3 regions of the Paenibacillus sp. FSL H7-0442 genome follow, and region 3 is predicted to be linked to each of the others. Evidence: riboswitches for the same ligand, from Rfam matches in the RefSeq annotation. Region 3 holds a riboswitch; each other region holds the start of a gene.
The links. Region 3 has a riboswitch for thiamine pyrophosphate ahead of MHH57_RS13470 (thiamine phosphate synthase). Riboswitches for the same ligand answer to the same signal wherever they lie in the genome.
Positions count from the first base shown of each region.

Region 1: linked by a shared signal. The riboswitch ahead of MHH57_RS02095 (ABC transporter substrate-binding protein) and the one ahead of MHH57_RS13470 (thiamine phosphate synthase) in region 3 are both predicted to bind thiamine pyrophosphate.
Region 2: linked by a shared signal. The riboswitch ahead of tenA (thiaminase II) and the one ahead of MHH57_RS13470 (thiamine phosphate synthase) in region 3 are both predicted to bind thiamine pyrophosphate.

Region 1 is NZ_CP151963.1:467,484-471,454, forward strand. Features, by position in the region: gene MHH57_RS02080 (ABC transporter ATP-binding protein) at 1-1, opposite strand, end outside; gene MHH57_RS02085 (ABC transporter permease) at 46-822, opposite strand; gene MHH57_RS02090 (MTH1187 family thiamine-binding protein) at 819-1,112, opposite strand; gene MHH57_RS02095 (ABC transporter substrate-binding protein) at 1,652-2,695, opposite strand; TPP riboswitch at 2,889-2,998, opposite strand; gene MHH57_RS02100 (pyridoxamine 5'-phosphate oxidase family protein) at 3,269-3,703, shown strand; gene MHH57_RS02105 (bifunctional 2',3'-cyclic-nucleotide 2'-phosphodiesterase/3'-nucleotidase) at 3,928-3,971, shown strand, end outside.
Region 2 is NZ_CP151963.1:4,406,744-4,410,714, reverse strand. Features, by position in the region: gene thiD (bifunctional hydroxymethylpyrimidine kinase/phosphomethylpyrimidine kinase) at 1-315, opposite strand, end outside; gene thiM (hydroxyethylthiazole kinase) at 312-1,154, opposite strand; gene tenA (thiaminase II) at 1,229-1,918, opposite strand; TPP riboswitch at 2,055-2,157, opposite strand; gene MHH57_RS19360 (AEC family transporter) at 2,336-3,289, opposite strand; gene MHH57_RS19355 (NAD-dependent malic enzyme) at 3,363-3,971, opposite strand, start outside.
Region 3 is NZ_CP151963.1:3,110,660-3,114,630, reverse strand. Features, by position in the region: gene MHH57_RS13475 (ABC-F family ATP-binding cassette domain-containing protein) at 33-1,586, shown strand; TPP riboswitch at 1,681-1,789, shown strand; gene MHH57_RS13470 (thiamine phosphate synthase) at 2,055-2,648, shown strand; gene thiO (glycine oxidase ThiO) at 2,713-3,861, shown strand; gene thiS (sulfur carrier protein ThiS) at 3,858-3,971, shown strand, end outside.

The DNA.
Region 1 (3,971 bases), 2.6 Mb from region 3:
TATGTGCCACGTCCTTTCTTTGCTGTATTTAATTCAAGGAGGAAGCTATTCCTGATCCGGTTTCCAGCGAACCAGCCATTTTTCCAGTAGTACTATGATGACAAACATCAGTAAACTGAGCGCGACAATGATGCCGATGGCGGCAAAAATGAGGTCCGTGCGATAGGCCGATTTTTGCAGCAGCATATAATATCCGATTCCTTCGCTCGCACCAATCCATTCGGCAATAATTGCGCCCATCACACTGTAGGTGGCAGCAATCTTGATGCCGGAGAATACTTGCGGCAACGAGTGTGGCAACTCCAGCTTCATAAAAATAGCCATGCGACCTGCACCCGACATCTGCATATAGTTCATCATCATACGGTCCGTCCGTGTCAGCCCGTCCATGGTCGCTACAGCCACGGGAAAAAAGCATACTAAGGTAATGACCATCAGCTTGGGCAGCATGCCAAAACCAAACCACACCATGAGCAGCGGCCCCAGGGCGATGATCGGAATGTTTTGGCTCAGGATAAGCAGCGGATACAGGGCGGATTTGAGAAAAGGAATGGTATGAAGAACGATGGCGATCAACAGTCCCGTTGCTGTCCCTATAGCGAATCCCACAAGTGTCAGGCGAATTGTAGCCCATGTATGGGCACCAAGCAGCGCCGTCTGGGCCATGCCCTCCTGTACGATGAGGAATGGAGCTGGCAGTAGCCAGGATTCAATATGTAAATAGGAAACCGCCCCCTGCCAGGCTGCTAAAAAGAAGAGGACCGCCACAAGGGGCGGCCATACGCTTTTCCACCAGGATGCGTTCTTGCCTTTCGGATTCATGGGCGATATTTCTCGGTCAGCTTGTTCATGCTGATGCCTTGTGGGTTATGTGCGATTTTGATCTGTGAAATGACGCTGGGACTGCCCGCTTCCGTCAAAGCCTCATGCATTTCTTTAACCACTTTCAGCAACTCGTCGAGCTCGCCCTCCATGGTCGTATCCAATGGGTTCACCTGATGTTTGACACCGGAGCGCTGAATGACCTCAATCGCCTTATCTACATACGGGTAAGAGTCCTCGTTATTAGGAGTTTTAGGGATTACTTGAATACTGAGCAGTGTATTAGCCATGCAAATTCACCTGTCCTTCATTTGGAGTGTTTTAGAGAAAATAGGGTGGTTTAAGGCGTTTGAGACCGCTCCGCGTTTCATTTGGTCTTACGATCGCTGTTGCAGGGGGATTCTTGGATTATTTAAGTTTTCAAAGGTAAGAATTCCCCTGCAAAGGCGAACGCTCCGCTTCTCCAGATTCAAATGAACCGCTCCGCTGCTGCCCGCCTTAAAAGCACCCTATTTTTAAAGCTGGTTTGTGCGGCATTTTTAACACACAAGCGCACCTACTTAGCGCTTAGATAATATGAAACTAAAGAATAAACCAAGTTGAACGAGAACGAAGTGGGCGGAATGGTGCTGTACAAGCGTTAGCGTTCGCTTTAAAAGCTTTCCGTAGGAAAGCTCGCTTCGGAAGCATAACCTCCCCGGATTTCTACATTAATCATAAGTTTTTATTAAGAAATCCGGGGCGGTGGCGATGGGAAGCACCATCCGACTGCGTAGTGGCGCTTCGTTCACTTCTCTAGTTCAGTCTTATTTAGCGTTTTAACAAATGGTCAGCGCTTGGGCAAGAAGTCGTTTGTGAAGGCCTTATCGACTTCCAAAGGCTTGCTGAGCAGCTTGCGTTCGTACATCCAGTCCGAATAGTTTTGCCATACCTCCGCTTTTTGCACGCCCCATTGCGCGGCATCATCCTGATAACGTGGGCTTAGCCATTTTTGGCTGGCAAGTACCAGTTTTTTATCCAGCTCCGGTACAGCTTTGCTTAAGATGTCCGCGGCTTCTTCCGGATGGGCGATAGTGTATTCATAGCCTTGGGCGGTAGCGTCCATGAACGCTTTGACCAGCTCGGGATCATTTTTTATCGTCTGTTCGTTGCTCACAATTACAGGCGTATAGTAGTCGAGGCTTTTGGAATAATCTTTTACATACAGCATATCCAATGGCTCATCTCGAAGTTGGGCCTCGATTCCGGTCCATGCGTAGAAAATCCAGGCAAAGTCGATATCCCGCTTCACGGCTGTAAAATAGTCTGCATTGCCCATGTTGACGATCTTCACTTTGCTCACATCGCCTTTGTCTGAATCCATGATGGATTTCATGACCGCTTCTTCTACGGGAGAGCCCCAACCGCCGTATTTTTTACCTTCAAAATCTTTCGGGCTTTTAATTCCGCGATCTACCGGGGCTGCGAAGCCTGAGGTATTATGCTGAATCACCGCAGCGATGGATACAAGCGGCACACCTTGCGTGCGGGCCTGTGTGACGCCTTCTTGGTAGCTGATACCAAAAGGTGCAGCATTAGAAGCAACCATTTGATCGGCTCCGCCTGAACCAGGTTGAACAATTTGGACATTTAAACCTGCTTTTTCGTAAAATCCTTTGTCCTTGGCGACATAGAGTCCCGTATGATTCGTATTGGGTGTCCAGTCGAGCACGATTTTAACATCTTTGAGCCCCTTTGCCGGAGTAGACGTTTGAGTGTCGGTAGCGGAAGCTGCTTCTTGGGATGTAGGGGGACTTCCACCGCAAGCGGTCAGGGTCAGGGCCATGAGCCACAGACTGATCAGTCCCAGGCTTAATATTTTCATGCGCTTCATCGTTAGTGTTCTCTCCTTTTGATTACCCGTTATCCATCCAATCAGACAGCTTAAGTTTCCCATTTTCATAAAAATAACATCTGCCGGACGCGATCTTTCCAACAACTTAATCCTCAACAAAAAAGCGCCCCGAGTTTCCGGGACGCTTGCGCTTGTATATACCAAAGTAAGGGATGGTCCTATGTAAAGAAGGCACATCTTGCTTAAGCATTCCTACGCTGGCATTACCCAGATCAGGTTGTAAGGGTCAGTGTCTTGGGACACACTCTCAGCCGGCCGATTCCAGCACCCCTGGCATTGTATGGTTTAATGGGTTCATTTATTCGGGTTTACTACGACGATTATATGCTTTGAATGCGGGTCTGTCCAGCATGAAGGGAGAGATAACGGTTCATTTGCCGAACGACAGGGTACACTTTTACTGTGAGCTTTGATCTGAAAATGAGTATGAATCAATCCGATTCGATCCGGTCATGTTATTTTCAGAACAGCTGCGCAGGTAGGTTCAGATGGGCTGGTGCCCAATGGCATGGCCGTAGAGAATTCTAATTCGTGAAAAGGAGTTGTTGTACTGTGGGTAAAACGGAAACATTGGATCGCAACCAACTGGAACAAGCCATTGTGAAGGCTTTGGATAACAACAAATTTTGTTCGTTAGGTACGGTAGAGGGTGGCAAACCGAAAGTACGCTATATGGCCCTTTTTAACGATGGAATGAACATTCATCTGGCGACAGATCGCAAAACGCATAAAGTGGATGAGCTAAAGGACAATCCGAATGCTTATCTGCTGCTGGGTTATGAGGTTGGCGGTACGAAGGAAGTTGTAGAAGTGGAGGCTACCGTCCAGATTACAGCTGATGAGGGGCTGCGCAAACAAGTGTGGAACGATTCCTTGAAGGAATGGTTCTCCGGACCGGATGATCCCGATTATGTCATTCTGGACGTGAATCCGACTCGCATTGAGTATGTGGGTCAGCAAACGGAGCGCCAGGTGTGGAAGAAATAATACGAATATAAATGGATAAACCAGTGAATCTCCGAGTTTTTATTAGGAGGTTTGCTGGTTTTTTTATGTTTGAGAAAAATAATTATTTTTTCATAAATAATTTTAAGTAAATGACTACTCTTTTGTCTGGCGTTGGATTAAAATAGAAATGGTGGGTTCAAGGCTTACATATATGTGCAAAAGTATGTATATGAGGCATACACCTTAATGAGGAGGGGTATATTTTGTTATTACGTAAAAATTGGTTTAAAGGGTTTACAGCAGCAGT
Region 2 (3,971 bases), 1.3 Mb from region 3:
GACCTTTTTCCAGCCGAACTTTCGGATCTGCTCACTCACAAGACGGATGATACCCGCATTAAACAGCATGCCAGTCTTCAGGGCATCCACTCCAAGGTCTAATCCTACAGCTTCGATCTGTTCCGCTGTTGCTTCCTGTGGCAGCGGATATACGCCGTGGACCCCTAAGGTGTTCTGTACAGTAATGGCCGTAATAGCTGACATGCCGTATACGCCAAGCTCTTGAAAGGTTTTGAGATCGGCTTGAATTCCGGCCCCGCCGCCACTGTCTGAGCCGGCAATCGTCAGTGCTCTGGGTACACGAGTGTCTGTCATCGCGCACCACCTGCTGTAGTTGTTCCAGCTTCACGGATCGTGACATGCCCCTCTAGCGAACCAGTATGTAGTTTGGCGAGCTCGTCGAGAAAGGCAATCTGGAAGCTGCCTGGCCCTAGCTCTGCGGTACGTGCTGCGGCTCGGGAAGCTGCTGCACTGTAAAATGCCAAGCCTGCTGTACCTGCGAGCAGCAGGTTGGGTTCAACAGCTGCAAAGGCACCTAACACAGAGGTCAGCAGGCAGCCTGCTCCGGTTACCTTCGTGAGCAGTACGTCTCCGCCGCTTATCATTCGTGCTTCGGCCCCATCGGTGATGACGTCTTCTTTTCCAGTGATGACAACCATTGTATTGAGCACTCGAGCAGCCCGAATTGCCAGATCGACATGGCCGCTGTCAGCACTGTCACCAGCATCTACGCCTTTAATCTCACGCGCTTCTCCAACAAGATGCGCGACTTCGGCCGCGTTGCCTCGTACCAAGGAGATTTTGACTTCATTCAGGATTCGCAGTGCAGACTCGGTTCTAAAGCTTGTTGCTCCCGCACCGACCGGATCTAGCAGGACTGGAACACCGTGTGCATTTGCTGATTGTCCAGCAATGATCATGGCATCCACCAGTTCGCGGTTCAGCGTACCGATGTTTAATACGACGGCTCCCGCTATTTTTGCCATGTCTGCTACTTCCTCGGGTGCATAGGCCATCACTGGGGAGGCACCCAATGCATACAGGCCGTTGGCGGTAAAGTTGGTGACTACCACATTGGTGATATTGTGAACGAGGGGTTTGCTATTTTGTACCTTCGTTAGGAGATCCGAATAACTTTTTTCCCATGTACTCATCATGATTATCCTCTCTATAGTTGGTGGTTTAACAGGACATTAACCGTACTTCACTCATCGAATTGACAGGCTGACTATTCCAAGACCGCTGCCTGCATCTGGACCGGCCATTCTTCCTGCTTATAAGCCATGTCCCAGAACTTATATTCCAGCTGGCAGCTCAGTATAAAATGCTCAATCATCCGCTCCCGCTCAGCAGCCGTTGCCCCTTCCGCCCAAGCATCTACACGTTCTCGGAACTTGAGTGTTGTATCATCAAGCTGGTCTCCATAAAAGCCAATCCATTCATAGAACGGATGGGACTTATCCGGCTTTACTTCATCTAGCAGCCTGCGGCCAATCTCGGCATACGTCCACATACATGGCAGCAGCACAGCCAAGATCTCGCCCAGGTTGCCCTCATGCGCAACCGTCAGCATGTGCCGGATATAGTGATGAGCCGACGGAGCGAGCGGATATCCCTGCAATTCTTCATAGGTCACCCCTGCGACAGCACAGAAATTTTGATGCGGATGAACCTCGCTGTGGAGAATAAAAGAGATTTGTTCATTAAATACATCCATGTCCTCCCGATTCGTGCATTTGGAGATTGCGATGCCGTATATCCGCATGTAGGCGTTCAAATATTCAAAGTCCTGTTTTACATAGTGAATCAGCTGTCCCCTTGTCAAACTTCCTTCAGCAATACCTCTCACAAAGGGATGCTCAAAAATCGCTTGAAAAATGCCGTCCGCCTGCCGACGGAGTTCTTGTGTAAAACTCAATTTCGCCACCTCCATAAAATTGAAGAGCAAGAAGTCCTGTAAGAATATAATTCCGGAACAACGCTAAAAAGCCGCCCCAGAAAAATGGAGCGGCTTCAACAATAGGCCCAATACGCAAAAAACGCTTGAAACCTTATATACGAAGGCTCCACTTTCCTACGCTAGTACGAACTAGATCAGGTTCAAAGGGTCCAAGATACGTTCTTGTCTCAGCCATAGCGGCTCCCCTAGTGGACTTCTATTCTTTTGACTATTACTGTACATACGTTCATACGCTATGTCAAACATGTCTATCTGGTCAAGGGCCAAACGACAGAGCTGAAGTTCGCTTCCGAGAGGGAAAAAGGCGCTGGAGAAGATCAGTTCCGTCTACACGAAGGAATTCGCGGCAGGCTCCAATGTCTAAATAATCAGCATTTATACCAATAGAGAAATCAGTACTGGGAGTGTAACGAGCGATATGACAGCACTGATGACAAAGGAGGAGGCTGTTTCTGATTCCAGGCTTTCAAAACGGGTGGCGATCATAGCAGCGACTGCTGAACCCGGGAAGGAAACGAGCAGAACTGCCTTCACAGTATCTGCAGACGACAGACCGCATAGGTAGGCGATCAGCAGCATTAATAAAGGCTGTACAATTGTTTTTAACAGTGCGATGGCAAAGGCACTTACACTAAAACTAATGTTGCGTACGCCAATGGTCACTCCGACAGCGAATAAAGCGGCCCCGGACGTAATGTCTCCGATTTGATTCAACGATTTGTTCAACAAATCCGGTGAATGGAAGCCGAACAAGGTCAAAATTACACCAATCAGTGGAACCAGCGCCAGCGGTTCTTTTAATCCATGAAGAATGGAGTCCCAGATTAACCTTCCGAGGTGACCGTTCCGTTCTTTGCCTGAATTCCTGCTGGCTACGGTAGCTATAATGGTAGCCGCCGGGTCAAGGACGGCATTGACTACGATCCCGGTAAGCGCAATCGGAATGGCGACAGCAGCGGAACCGTAGATGGCTCCAAGCACAGGAATGCCCATAAAAGCAAAGGTCGGCTGTGCCGAGTTCAAAGCAAACATGGCGGCATCCTTGACCGACTGCTTCCCCGCAAAGCGGGACAGTAGAAGGAGAACGGTAAAAAAGCCGACAATGCCAATGAACAGGGCCAGCAGGAATGGCCATTGCTCGATGAGCGCTTTCCTGTCCGTTGTCGTAATACCGATGAATAGATGCGCAGGTAGTGCAAATTTGGTAACGAGCGCATTTAGGGTTTTGGAGGAAGAGGCATCAAAGCTTTTGTAATGCCCCGCTAACCACCCTAAAATAATAACGAAAAAAATCGGCACCAAAATATACAAGATATGTCCGACACTCATAGATTGATTCTCCTTGCTTGAACTGACGTATTCTGCCTGTCTGAACAAGGCAATCTCTTTCTTAAATGGAGCATTAGTGAGGGTGATGTATTACGCTTTCCACTGCTTTGACCTTGACATATTCCGGTTTCCACATTGCATCCCGTATAGCTTGTTCAACATTTGAAATGTGTGCCTGAGCTACCTGATCCTGAATCGCTGCTTTCGCTACCGCAACCGCAACAACGTACGAAACATCACGTAATTTTTGGATATGAGGGAGCAACGCACCGCCAGGCTTATTCGAATCTACGCCATTGGCAACGGCATCTGCTGCGGCTGTAAACATCGCAGGGGTAATCCTTTTGGCTTTAACCACAATCGCACCCAGACCCAGTCCCGGGAACACAAAGGCATTGTTCGCCTGTCCAATTTCAAATTTCGTACCGTTATAAGTGACGGGGTCAAAGGGGCTTCCGGTAGCAATTAATGCCTTGCCATCGGTCCACCGTATTAGATCCTCAGGTATAGCTTCTGCAAGATTTGTAGGATTGGACATGGGCATAATGATCGGGCGTTCTACATGCTTCGCCATCTCTTTGATGATCTCTTCAGAAAAGGCACCGGCTACTCCAGAAGTTCCGATTAATATGGTAGGCTTCACCTGACGGATGACCTCCAGCAGCGGTATTTTGCCGTCATC
Region 3 (3,971 bases):
TGCCGATGACAATAAGGAGCCAAAAACAGCTTATGAGTTTATTGACTGTAGAAAATGTATCCCACAACTTTGGGGACCGCGCATTATTTAAAAATGTTTCCTTTCGATTGCTTGCGGGGGAACGTGTAGGTTTGGTAGGAGCTAACGGTGTTGGTAAATCGACACTCATGAACATTCTCACTGGAAAATTGCTTAAGGATGAGGGTAAAGTGGAATGGACTCCACGTGTGCGTTACGGCTATCTGGATCAGCATACCAAGCTGACACCGGGCAAAACGGTACGTGATGTATTGAAGGATGCTTTTCTTCCTTTGTTGGAATTGGAAAAGGAAATGATGCAGATTACTGACAAAATGGGGGATGCTTCTCCTGATGAGTTGGAAGTGTTGCTGGAACAGATGGGGGAAATTCAGGAGCAACTGGATATGGGGGATTTTTACCTCATTGATGTAAAGGTTGAAGAGATGGCGAATGGACTAGGTCTGTCGGCCATAGGACTGGATCGGGATGTATCCGCACTTAGCGGCGGGCAACGGACAAAGGTTCTTCTTGCTAAGTTGCTGTTGGAAAAGCCGAACGTCCTGTTGCTGGATGAACCTACCAACTATTTGGATGTAGAGCATATTGAATGGCTTACGCGCTATTTGAAGGATTATCCTTATGCTTTTATTCTTATTTCACATGATACTGAATTTATGAACCAGGTCGTTAATGTTATTTACCATCTTGAATTTGCCAAGATGACCCGTTATTCAGCTAATTATGAAAAGTTTCTCGAAATGGCGGATCTGAACAAAGCCCAGCATATTGATGCTTATGAGAAGCAACAGGATTTTATTAAGAAACAGGAAGATTTTATTCAGCGTAATAAAGCGCGTGCCTCTACATCAGGCCGAGCAAAGAGCCGTGAAAAGCAGCTTGATCGGATCGAACGTATTGATAAGCCTGAAGAAGCCGCAAAACCAACCTTTCAATTCAAAGAGGCACGTGCAAGCGGAAAGACGGTATTTGAGGGTATTGATTTTGAGATTGGTTATACACATGCCCTTTTGCCTAAAATGTCCATGACGATTGAACGTGGCGAAAAGATTGCAATTGTCGGCTACAATGGTGTCGGTAAATCGACATTGCTCAAAACCATATTGGGAAAAATTCCGCCAATCAGTGGAAAAACCTATCAAGGTGATTTTTTGCAGCCCGCTTATTTTGAGCAGGAAGTAAAGGCCGAGAAAATTACACCGATTGACGATGTGTGGAATGAATTTCCGCATTTGAACCAGCATGAAGTACGAGCGCATTTGGCGCGTTGCGGTTTGAAAAATGAGCATATCACGCGTCCGCTATCTGCGCTCAGTGGTGGAGAACAGGCTAAAGTCCGTCTTTGCAAACTGTTAATGCGTGAAAGCAACTGGGTACTGTTCGATGAGCCTACCAACCACTTGGATGTTAAAGCAAAGGATGAGCTGAAACGTGCTTTGAAGGAATACAAAGGGACCGTATTGCTTGTATCTCACGAACCGGACTTTTACGAGGATTGGGTAACCAAAACGTGGAATGTGGAAGAGTGGTCAAGTAAAGTTAACTAAAATCAGCTAAATCCAGTTCCAGCAAATTTCACACGAAGTGGGGTTTGCAGAATTAGAAAAATATGCTAAGCTATCTTTAGCTTATACAATAAAATAGTCACACTAGGGGAGCCGCCCATGCGGCTGAGACGGAATAAATGGATTTCGGACCCTTTGCACCTGATCTGGGTTATGCCAGCGTAGGGAAGTGAGCGCCGTACAAACAAGGCAACACCATCTTTATTTTTGTTTGTGCGTGGGACGATACACGTATACGGATATCATGGTCCGTTCGATTATTGGACGTTCGTTAAACCACTTCCTTGGGGAAGTGGTTTTTTTGCGTTTCGTTCATTTTAAGTAGTTCGAGCTTCCGTAGACGATTCACATATAATCCCCTTTCATTCCTGCTGGTAGACGTGGCTGGCTAAGCTTAGATCCTTTAGTCCAATGTGAGGTGAAGACAAAATCGAATTACACGCAATTTCGATGGAAAAGGGCACTTTTGCACAAGCCGCCCAAGTGGCTGCTGTGATTTGTCCGTATGTTCATTATGTACACGCACGTTTAAAACAGAATGGTGCCTCTGCATTGCTTTCTTTGACTCGCAGCCTGGTGGAGCAGGAAGTTCCTTTGCAACAAATTGTAGTAAATGATCGTGTGGATGTAGCTTTACTTACTTTGGTCGGAGCCGTTCAATTACCAGCTAATGGATTACCTGTTGTGGATGTGAAAAGCCTACTTCCAAAGGGTACACGCTGTGGAGTGTCTGTACATTCCTTGGAGGAGATGCAAATTGCTGAGCGGGCAGGAGCGGACTATGTACTTTATGGTCACGTATATGAGACCCATTGTAAGCCCGGTATTGTACCGCGGGGTTTAGCTCAGCTTGAACATATTTGCAGACTGTCAAACATTCCGGTGATTGCGCTAGGCGGCATACAACCGCATCATATCCCGGAGCTTTATAGGGCCGGAGCAAGCGGAATTGCGGTGATGTCTGGTATATGGGAGGCTGAGTCGCCCGTTGCAGCTGCAATGGAGTATAGGCGAATGGCAGACCTTGTAGTTCACAGCCTGTAGCGAGAAAACGAGAGTAGAGGCAAGCTGAAAGCAGAAGGGTTTATGGAGAGGAGATACGGAACAAATGCTAAAGATACACACAGAGGAAAGAGTGATTGGACACGCTGAATGCTTGGTCATAGGTGGAGGTGTCATCGGCAGTTCCATTGCTTATCATGTGGCCAAGGAGGGAAGAAGTACGATTATGCTGGAACGATTGATCCCGGGTGAGGGAGCCTCAGGAGCAGCGGTTGGAATGCTGGCAGCGGAAAGTGAAGAGTTCACCGACTCTGAGCTATCACGATTTGCTCGCATAAGTCGAGATGCATTCCCTGAGCTTGTCTGTGATCTAGAGCGTTTGTCAGGTATTTCGGTGGAATTCCGTACTGAAGGGTTTGTGACCCCTTTCCGTACGGAGACTGAAGGCCAAAAACGCTGGAAAGCTGCTAAAACGCGAGAGGGTGATTGTCCTATCTGGTGGGATGCGAAAGAATTGGCCCGACGAATTCCAGGTTTGGATGAACAAGCGATCGGGGCAATATATCGTTCAAAGGAGACACAAGTGGCTCCTGTCCAGCTTTGCCGTGCTTATGCAGGTGCTGCTGCGGTGCTGGGAGCAACGGTATGGTCTGGTACACAGGCAGAGCAACTGGTCATACAGGATGGTCGAGTTTGCGGTGTCCGAACAGATAGTGGCTTTTTTTCCTGCGATCAGGTCATTATTGCCGGAGGCTTGGATAGCATGAAATTGCTAGCGCAGGTTGGGTTTGAATATCCACTTTATCCGGTCAAGGGCGAAGCGGTAGCGGTCTCCTTGAAGGATCACCCGTTAGAATATACCATTTATGCTGATGATATTTACCTCGTGCCTAAACAGAATAACGAGCTTTGGATTGGGGCAACGAGCCTTCCACATCAATATGACGAAGAGGTGACCGTAGGAGGCTTGGAGGGGTTGCTGGCACGTGCCTCTGCCTGGCTGCCGCGCGTCCGTGAAGCTTCTTTTATACGCGCTTGGGCGGGCTTACGTCCGCAGGCTGTATCAGGTCATCCTTTTATAGGCATTGTTCCTGGGGTCGAGGGCGTATATGCTGCAGTCGGGCATTATCGCAACGGTGTCCTGCTGAGTGATGCTACCGGGCGTGCGATGGCAGCTATGCTTAATGGGGCTTGTGCAGCAGAATTTGGGATAAGTAGTTTTTCTTCTGAGCTCCTCAAGGAGAAAAGCTTATGAAGCTGACGATTAACGGCCAGAGCCTGACCTTTTCTAATCGAATCACTCATGTGAATCAATTGCTACATGAGCTTGATGTAAAGGTGAAAACCGTAGTGGTGGAGCTGAAT